3 regions of the Glutamicibacter nicotianae genome follow, and region 3 is predicted to be linked to each of the others. Evidence: riboswitches for the same ligand, from Rfam matches in the RefSeq annotation. Region 3 holds a riboswitch; each other region holds the start of a gene.
The links. A riboswitch is a leader RNA that binds a small molecule or an ion and turns the genes downstream of it on or off. The one in region 3 is predicted to bind S-adenosylmethionine.
Positions count from the first base shown of each region.

Region 1: linked by a shared signal. The riboswitch ahead of JOE62_RS02650 (acyl-CoA dehydrogenase family protein) and the one ahead of JOE62_RS04340 (hypothetical protein) in region 3 are both predicted to bind S-adenosylmethionine.
Region 2: linked by a shared signal. The riboswitch ahead of JOE62_RS01125 (flavin reductase family protein) and the one ahead of JOE62_RS04340 (hypothetical protein) in region 3 are both predicted to bind S-adenosylmethionine.

Region 1 covers NZ_JAFBCH010000001.1:520,461-523,730, reverse strand. Annotated here, with positions in the region: gene JOE62_RS02655 (LLM class flavin-dependent oxidoreductase) at 1-142, opposite strand, end outside; gene JOE62_RS02650 (acyl-CoA dehydrogenase family protein) at 201-1,532, opposite strand; SAM riboswitch class I at 1,548-1,639, opposite strand; SAM riboswitch class I at 1,907-2,009, shown strand; gene JOE62_RS02645 (ABC transporter ATP-binding protein) at 2,015-2,830, shown strand; gene JOE62_RS02640 (aliphatic sulfonate ABC transporter substrate-binding protein) at 2,915-3,270, shown strand, end outside.
Region 2 covers NZ_JAFBCH010000001.1:216,733-220,002, forward strand. Annotated here, with positions in the region: gene dnaB (replicative DNA helicase) at 1-168, opposite strand, end outside; gene JOE62_RS01125 (flavin reductase family protein) at 1,025-1,525, opposite strand; SAM riboswitch class IV at 1,620-1,737, opposite strand; gene JOE62_RS01130 (long-chain-fatty-acid--CoA ligase) at 2,114-3,270, shown strand, end outside.
Region 3 covers NZ_JAFBCH010000001.1:859,292-862,561, reverse strand. Annotated here, with positions in the region: gene JOE62_RS04350 (cupin domain-containing protein) at 88-654, opposite strand; gene JOE62_RS04345 (DinB family protein) at 786-1,373, shown strand; SAM riboswitch class IV at 1,441-1,554, shown strand; gene JOE62_RS04340 (hypothetical protein) at 1,570-1,836, shown strand; gene JOE62_RS04335 (VIT1/CCC1 transporter family protein) at 1,891-2,994, shown strand; gene JOE62_RS04330 (LOG family protein) at 3,060-3,270, opposite strand, start outside.

The sequences.
Region 1 (3,270 bases), 340 kb from region 3:
CCTTGGCCAGATGCGTCCAGTAGCCCAGGGTGTTGTAGGTCGAGGCCTTGTCCTCCGGGTGGCGCCACAGGCCTGGCGACTGGTGCACCACGCAGTTCATGTCGAATGCGTTGAATAGGATCTCGCGCTTGTTCTCGCTCATGCCTTTGCCCCCATAAGGTCGATATTCATGGAAAGTTCCCGGTTTGCGACGCGGGCTCTCAGGCCCGCTGGGTCGAATCTTCGCCGGTGACGGACAGCCGCTGCGGCTGGACGCCGTTGATCTCGTAGTCCCCGACGATGCGCGCCTTGTAGATCGCCGGGTTGTGCGTGGCGATGGTGCGCGCATTGCGCCAGTGCCGGTCAAGGTTGCAGCCGCTCCTGGTGGACGAGGCCCCCAGCCCGTCGAAGAGCTTGCTCGTTACGCCGATGGCCAGCGGCTGCACCACGGTTTGCGCACGGTTGGCTGCCAGCTCGCAGACCGCGTAGCGTTCCTCGTCGTTCAGTCCCGGATCACCCAGGGCCGCCTCGACTTCGAGCACCGCGCCGATCACCACCGAGTCGGCGGCGGAGGATTCCGCGGACACCTCCCCCACCAGCTGCAGGACCTGGGGTTCCTGGTATACCGGCACCCCGGTTCCGGTGGTGAAGATGCGGGTGCGTGCCTGCACCGCGCTGCGCAGGTCGTTCAGCGCGGCGCGGGCGATGCCTGCCTGCACGGACATGAGCACCAGCTGGAAGATCGCCGCTTCGGAGTCATTGCGCTGCTGCGGCATGAAGCAGTCCACCGGGACCTGATGGAATTCGGTGGTACCGGTTCCGGTCAGGCCCTGGCCGAATCCGTCCCAGTCATCGAGGATCTTGACGCCGCTGCGCTGGGTGGACACCACCGCGATCTGGCGTCCGGCAAGCTCAGGGTGGGCCACCGCAACAGTGGTCCAGTCGGCAAAGATGGTGCCGGTGCAGTAGTACTTCTCGCCGTCGACTACCCAGCGCCCGTCCACGAAGCTGGCCTTCGTATTCAAGGTGCCCAGGGCGTTGCCGCCGCGCTCGGTGTAGGCGTTGCCGACAATCTGCCCGGCGGCGATGCGGGCCACCCACTTCTTGCGCAGCGCCTCGTCTTCCAGTGCCAGCACATTCTCGACAAAAGCGATATGCGCGCGCCACAGCTGGCCGACATGGGAGTCGGCCTCGGAGAGCTCGATGAGCAGGCGGAAGACATCCACCAGCCGCGCACCGTAGCCGCCGTCGGCCACGGGAAGGCGCAGCGCGCCGAAGCGCTCGCGGTTCAGCAGGCCTACCTGCTCGAAGGGAAGCACACGGTTCAGGTCGCGGTCCTTGGCGGTCGCGGCGATCTGAGCGAAGACCGGGCGGAAGATTTCGGCCAGCCGGTTGTACTGCTCATCCGCGCCGGGACCGGGAGTGATCTTCAGCAGCTGCCGCGTGGGCAGCTGCTCCTCGAACTCGTCCAGTTCCAGAGCGCTGGCTTGCGAAGGATCGCTGAGCTGGTTGAAGTCCAGCCCTGGGGCATTCGGTGATTCGCCAATAGGCATCAGGGTTCTCAATTCTTTCCATCGGTCCTGGCAGTAGCACCGTCCCGCTCTTCGGGTGGTTGCTGCGGCGTCGTGGAGCCAGATCTCTCAGCCGCTCTGGATGGGTCGTGATTCATTTGTAACGGTAATAATCCGGCGCTTCCAAGCCGCGAAGTCATATTTCGCCTCAGATTTGGAAGGGCCTATGCTCAAATCCCACAGCCTAATCCCCGTCCCATCGAAGATGAGTTGCAAGGATTGGTCTGCTGTCGATCAAACCGGCCCTAGGTAAAATAAATAACGAAATTTCTGGGCAATGTGACGCACATATCGAACATTTTTTCATGTTACGCAAGATTTGCGTCTAAATCGTTCGACTCGCTGTAATAGAGGGGTAACCATCCCGAGCGGCCGAGAGATCTGGCTCTTTGACGCCGCAGCAACCACCTTCGGAGCTCCACCTCCGCAGGCCGGTGCTACCGCCAGGACCGATGGAGATTGATATGGCTCTTACCATTGCAGCGCCCGAGGCAACTTCAACCACCTCAACCGCACTGGACGTCCAATTCAGCAACGTGTCGCGGACCTTCACCACAAAGAAGGAAAGCCGCACCGTGCTGGCCGACATCAACTTGCACATTCCAGCCGGCCAAGTCGTCGCGATCCTAGGCGCCAGCGGCTGCGGAAAATCCACGCTGCTGCGCTCGGTCTCCGGGTTGGACCACCCCTCCACCGGAGACATCCGCACAGGCACCCACGAGGTCAACGGCATCAACGAGCTATGTGCCGTTGCTTTCCAGGAACCACGCCTGCTTCCGTGGCGATCGGTGCGCGAGAACATTGCGCTGGGTCTGGCCCCAGGAACCGAGAAGGCCTCTGGCGACGCGCTGATTGATGAGCTGATCGAGCTGACCGGGCTGAGCCATGCAGCCAGCCTGCGCCCGCGGGAGATTTCCGGCGGCATGGCCCAGCGTGTTTCGCTGGCTCGCGCGCTGGCCCGCCGCCCGGGCGTATTGCTTCTCGATGAGCCCTTCGGCGCACTCGATGCCCTGACCCGCCTGAAGATGCAGGATTTGCTGCTCTCAATTCACGCATCATTCCCCACCACGGTACTCATGGTGACCCATGACGTGGACGAGGCCTTGACCTTGGCTGACCGCGTTATCGTCTTGGGACGCAGCACCGGGAACGGCGCGGCTGGTGTCATCGAAGACCTAGCGATCTCCGCCGGGCAACCACGCCGGCACACGGACGAGAAGTTCGTTGCCGATCGCCTGCACCTGCTGCGCCTGCTCGGCGTCGATCCAACCAACCATTAATCCAGGGAACGCATTGGATCCTCGGCGATCCTTACTCTTTGCCCTATCGTCCATCCGCTTGCACGCATAATTCTAGGATTCTCCATGCTCTTGAACCGCTTCTCCCGCCGCACCGCTCTGTCCGCCGCCGCTTTGCTCATGGGCGCAGTTGCCCTGACCGGCTGCGCTGGCGAAAACGCTACTGCCGACTCCGGTGATCAGACCTTGTCCATCGACTTTGCCACGTACAACCCGCTGAGCCTGGTGCTCAAGGAAAAGGGGTGGCTGGATGCGGCCGCCAAGGAACAGGGCGTTGACGTCGAGTGGATCCAGTCCGCAGGTTCCAACAAGGCCAATGAGGCGCTTCGCGCCGGTGCGATTGACGTCGGTTCCACCGCCGGTTCAGCAGCGTTGCTGAACCGTTCCAACGGTGCACCAATCAAGACCGTCGCCCTGTACTC
Region 2 (3,270 bases), 640 kb from region 3:
GTGGGAGGGACGGTAGAAGTCGGTGCCGCGGATGGATTCAACGACGTCGGCAATCGCATCCTTGGAAAGCATCATGCCGCCGAGCACCGACATTTCGGCCTCGATATCCTGTGGCGGCTTGCGCCCTGCGTCGGATTCCCGTCCTTCGTAAACCGGCTCAGCACTCATTGCAGACACTTCCATCCCCTATTGACCCGCTGGGAAAATTCTCCTTGCCCTCATGGCAACGCTTCATCATGTCAGTCGATACGGACATTTAGCTGTAAAGCGCCTGTGGATATTTCTCTCCCGAAGCCAACACTAGGGCTGTTATTAACAGGCGTAAACCTCATTATCCACAGAATATGTGGATAACACACCGCTACCTGTGGACTCACCTGTTCACAGTCTGGGGAGAACCCTGTGGATTACCCCGCTCTATACACCGGTAACATCGATTGACTAGTCTGTTTGTATTTTCACACTTGTGGAAAGAAAGTTTATTCATTGAAGGTCACGCCAACCACATCGAGGTTATCAACACCCACAATCGCCCAGTTTCCGGGGTTTTCGCTCCTTTGTTCACATTTCCCCACACTTCATCCACAGTTTTGTGGATAACACTGTGGATACTGTTAATTTTGCAAAACCCTTAGTCACCACGGATTAATGTTCGCTATCAAGGCTCCGAGCCCGAAGTAGTTCACAACCAACAAGAATTTCACCGCTCAGGGCCGTGGATAACTTGATGTCGCCGAGGTGGCGTTGCGTGAATTTGAAGCCGTAACTGGGCTCTTGGCCCACTGCCACCGATTTACCCCGGCAATCAGCTGCAGTGGAAGTGCAATTACACGTCGAACTTGCCCGCAGTGCATGGGCTGCATGTAGTCCATGGTTGCTGCCGGGGTGCCCGGAGATCAACAGGCATCGCGCCTAATTTTCCGATTGGCACAGGGATCAAGTGATTCCGCAGGCCTCGAAATCAAAAAAGCTTCGGCCAGATCGATATGTTGATCTGGCCGAAGCTATGGAAGTTCAGAAGAGCTTAGACGAGCTCGGGGACCGGCAGTGAATGGAAGCGCGAATCGTGGAAGATCTGCGGCGAGTGCTTCGAGATGCGGTGCCCGTGGACTTCCATCAAGATCACCCAGTGATCCCCCGCTTCGACCTCGTTGTAAATCGAGGTTTCCAGCCACAGCGTGGAGTCGTTAATGAACAGTGCGCCCTGTTCCGAGGAATAGGTGTCGATCCCGCGGAATCGGTCGCCGTTCTTCGACGCGATCTGAGCACACACTCCTTCATTGCGTTCGCTGAGCACCGAAACGCCGATGCGGCCAGCGTTGCGCAGCTTTGGCCACGTATTCGAGGATTTCTGCACGGCGAACATCACCAGTGCTGGCTCGAGGGAAACACCCACGGTAAATGACGAAGCCACAATGCCGGTTTTCTCGCCATCCAGTTCTGCACAGAGGGCGGCTACGCCTGACGGATGCTGAGCGAAAACCTTGCGCAAGGTCAACGGGTCAAGTTCAAGATTCAATGACATGGCTCGATTCCTTCGGGTCTTGCCCACCGCGCAATAATCCGCACGCCGGAGCTTCTTGATTCTCGAAGCCGCCAGCGTTGGAGTTCAGCGCCGTGTGCGGTACTTGTTCCAGCACGTTTTTGCGTGGAACCGAATCCTCACCTGGAGCACCCCACTACCGTTGAGAGGGTTGCCGATCAGCAAGCCAGGGCTTATAGCTGATGCTCTTGATTCTGCTTAAAACAATATGGGTGATTACGAAGCAGCGTCAAACATTTTGCTTCGCAAATCGCAATATTCAACGAAACGTTCGATCCAATGCCTTGAAATGAACCTTTTAGCAGTCTTTTATTCGCCAAATCCACCTTGCCCGAGACCTTCGACGCAACTTTCATTACGGACCTTCTCCGGTCACGTTGCAGCGGAAGACCCGGCTCTACCCGTGGAACCGGAGGCCTGTCGCGAATTCACTACCGCTCACCGCAATGAAACTTGGTTTCTCCGCATGACGCTGAGGTTCATGGCACTATCGATCATGGAGTGCGTTGAGTCACACTCCCTCTTATTGTTCTCCGTAACCATCGCTGACGATTGAGGAATAGCCACACCATGGTAGAGATTCAGGCAAACCATTCAGAACTGACCCCGCTGCGTTTCCTTGAGCGCACAACCGAGGCCTATCCGAAGAAGACCGCCGTCATCCATGGAACTCGCAGCTACACCTACGCGGAACTCGAAGCACGCGTGCACCGCTTTGCCCAGGCGCTGAAGGCGCGCATTGAACCGGGCGACCGCGTGGCCGTGCTGGCACCGAATACTCCCGAAATGCTCATGGCGCATTACGCCGTGCCGCTGGCTGGCGGCGTCCTCATTGCCCTGAATACCCGCCTTTCGGCCCACGAGCTGCAGTACATCATTGATCATTCGGCTGCCAAGCTGATGCTTGCCGACACCGAGCTGCTGGAGCATACGAAGACCCTGCGCCGGGAGAACCCGACGCTGGAAGCGCTCATTGAAATCACCGATGACCAGTACTCCGGACCGCGTCCCGAAGTGCAAGTCGACGCCACCTTGGACGAGTTGCTGGCAGAAGCCTCGGATGAGAAGCTTCCCTATGCCATTGCCGACGAGCGGGCGCCGATCACTCTCAACTACACGTCAGGCACCACCGGCAAGCCGAAGGGCGTGCTCTACTCGCACCGCGGCAGCTACCTGAATTCCTTGGGCGAAGCTCACCACCAGGGCTTCACCGCCAAAACCCGCTACCTGTGGACCCTGCCGATGTTCCACTGCAACGGATGGTGCACCCCATGGGCCGTCACCGCAGCGGGCGGAACCCACCTGTGCCTGCGCGGCGTGCGCGAGAATGCGGTCTGGGACGCCATCGAGAATCTTGGGACCACCCACCTGTGCGGCGCCCCGACCGTCTGCTCCATCATCGCCGACTCAGCCCGTGCCCATCAGCTTGATACGCCATTGCGGATCACCACCGCAGGCGCTCCCCCGTCCCCGGCCATCATCTCCAAGCTGCAGAATCTGGGCATCGAAGTAGTCCACGTGTACGGCCTGACCGAAGTCTATGGGCCGTACACGGTGTGCGAATATCAGGATAAGTGGGATGAGCTCGATGGGCCGGCCCGGGCAGCGAAGCTCGCCCGCCAGGGCGTTGGCATGATCACTGCCGAGTCCGCGCGCATTGTCGACGAGAACATGGACGATGTCCCCGCGGACGGGCAGACCATGGGCGAAATCGTACTGCGCGGCAA
Region 3 (3,270 bases):
CCTAGAATACGCCGTTGCCCACCCCGCCAGCGAACACGCAGCCGCATCGCGCCGAGCGTGCCGCCGCAGCGGGCGCAGGGGTTGGGCTCAGCAGAGGATCAGCGTCCAGGTCACCACGGCCGGCTCATCGGAAGGGTTCTGCCAGCTATGCGGCTCGCGGCCCGGGAAGGTTACGGTGTCGCCCGCCTCAAGCTCCAATCGCTGGTCGGGCAGGATCAGGATGAATTCTCCGGCGATCACGTGCAGCACTTCCAGCTCGCAATCCATCGAATACAGTTCCGCTTCGCCAGTGCCCCTCGGCGCAATCTCGGCGCGGATCATCTGCAGCCGCTTTTCGCTGCGCGGGGTCACCAGCTGCTCGGTGATCCCGTCGCCGCCCAGTGAAACCCGCGGTGCCTGGTCCAGGCGGACCAGTTTCGTTTCCGGGACTTCGAAAAGCGTGCCGACCTCGATGCCCAGCACCTCGCACAGGCGCAGCAGAGTCGCCACCGAGGGGCTGGTCAGGTCGCGTTCCACACGCGAGAGAAAGCCCTTGGTCAGCCCGGAGAGCTCTGCGACCTGGTCAATGGTCATGCGCTGGGTCTGCCGCACCCCGCGCAGCCGCGCACCGATGTTGATCGCAGCACCGGTTGGTTCAACTGGCAAGGTTTTCATCGTTTGGCTCCATCAACGTCGTGTCCGGCAGCGGCATCCGCGGCGGCTTCACCGCCTGCGGGGCAAGTTTACCAATGGTAAACACGCGATGTCCCCTACCGCGGGCCGGCCGCGATCATTAGACTCTGTCCATGGACAGCACCAAGGACAAGCTCTGCGGGTACCTGAATGAGGCGCGCGAGAATGCGATCTTCAAGGCCGAGGGCCTGGCCGAGCAGCTGGCACGCACCCCGCTCACCCCTACCGGCACCCACATCCTGGGCGTGCTGCACCATCTGGTGATCAACGAATACGAGTATTTCGGCACCTGCCTGCGGCGCGAGGCCAACGACGCCTATGTCCGCGAGTTCATCTCCCCGCATGATCCCGACGCTGATTTCCTTCCGCCTGCAGAGATGGACGGGCTGCAGCTGATAGGCCTGTACCGCAAGGCCATCGCCTTCGCGGACGAGGGCATCGCCGCCTTGTACCTGGATTCTGCAGTGCACGTCCCGTGGTGGGGGCCGGCGGGGCATACCACCTTGGACCATCTGCTCATCCATGCGCTGGCCGAGACCTCCCGGCATGCAGGGCAGCTGGATATCATCCGCGAACAGCTCGACGGCCGCGCCGGCTGGACCGCGACGCTGGATTTGCTGCCCGACTACACCGCGGCGCAGTGGGCAGATCATCGCCAGAAGCTGCATCGGCTGGCCGATTCCCTGGCCCCGGAGAACTGACCGGAAGTCATATTACGCAGTACGGCTTCATCTGGCGCCGCATGCGGCGGTACGCTCAGAATTGTTGCTTCACGAGACGCGGCGCCAAGCTCCGACTGGCCGCGCACCAACCCCAAGTTCATGGGTGGTTCGGATGAGGAAGCGGTCCGCGCATCAATTGGTGCACGGGCAAGAGCTCGCCAGAGAGTTAATATCCATGGCCATCCCGATCCTTCCCATCATCGACCGCCAGACCGGCCAGGTGCAGTTCACCGCTGAGGGCCGCTGGTGCACCCGCTACGTTGCGGACCCGCTCAGGCTCGAACGCCTCATCACCCGCTGCTCCCGCCGTCCGGCCTTCGACCCGGACACCTCCGAATTGCTGCTGGTGGTGCCGGAAGCAGGGAATCCGGCAGGCAGACGCCATGCATTTAGCCTTGCCAAATTCCCAAGTCCAGGGGCGCTGGCTAAAGTGGAAAGCTGAGCCGATCCACGGGTTTCCATGGGAAACTCCACGTTCAAGGAGAGCCTTTTCGAGATGCCACAGCACCCAAGCGCCGAACCGACCAAAGCGCAGATCCAGCGATGGCGCAAGTATCTCGCCGATGAAGTCGCCGAGGGCGCCATCTACCGGGCCCTGGCGGAAAAGAAGACCGGGCAGGAACGGCAAATCCTGCTGGGCCTGGCCGAAGCCGAAGCACGCCACGAATCCCACTGGCGCACGTTGCTCGGCGAGCATGCCAAGGAAGTCCGACCGTCGCTGCGCCGCACCATGCTGCGCTTCCTCGCCCTGCACTTCGGGTCGGTGTTCGTGCTGGCCATGGCCCAGCGCTCAGAGAGCAGCTCCCCCTACCGCAACGACAAGGACGCCACCGCGCAGATGGCTGCCGACGAGCAGGTCCACGAGGAAGTCGTCCGGGCCCTGGCCACAGCAGGACGCGCACGGCTGTCGGGCAACTTCCGCGCCGCGGTCTTCGGCGCCAACGACGGGCTGGTATCCAACCTGGCATTGATCATGGGCATCGGCGCCACCGGCGTTTCTTCGACCTTCGTGCTGTTCTCCGGCATTGCCGGCTTGCTGGCCGGAGCGCTGTCCATGGCGGCCGGCGAATATGTTTCGGTGCGTTCCCAACGCGAGCTGCTGACCGCCTCGCGGCCCACCCAGGTCACGCTGACCGCAGCCCCGAACCTGGATCTGGACGCCAACGAGCTGGTGCTGATCTACAAGGCCCGCGGCATGAGCGACGAGGACGCCGAGCACCGGGCCGCCGAACGCATGGGCCTGTTCACCTGCGACTGCAACCCTGATTTCTCGCTGAACCCGGAAGGCCGCGGCGACGAGCTCGAGAAGGAGCACCAGGAGCTGGGCTCGGCCACCGGGGCGGCCGCCACCTCATTCCTGCTCTTCGCTTCCGGCGCGGTGGTGCCGATCCTGCCCTACATCTTCGGCCTCTCCGGCCTGGCCGCGATCATCGTGTCGGTGGTGCTGGTGGGCCTCGCCCTGATGATCACCGGCGGCATCGTGGGCCTGCTCTCCGGAGCCTCCCCGTTCAAGCGCGGCTTGCGCCAGCTGGCCATCGGCTGGGGCGCTGCGGCCGTCACCTACTGCCTGGGCCTGATCTTCGACGTCAGCGTCAGCTAATACTCCGCTTGGCATCGAAAATGCCGGGACAGCTTCGGCTGTCCCGGCATTTTCGATGCCCCGGACTAGTTGTCCTTTGCCGGCCGGGTGCGCCGCCGCAGGGTTTCCATGGACTGGATGAACGCCAGTGCTTCCTCGGCGGTGTCCACCAGGGCGATCTTCTGCTCCATCACGCGTTCCTTGGCCAGGGCCTGGAGCAGCGGCCACGCCGGAAGGTCATTTCTCCAGTAGTCGCGGCCGACCAGCACCATCGGCACCACGCGGGCACCGGTGGCG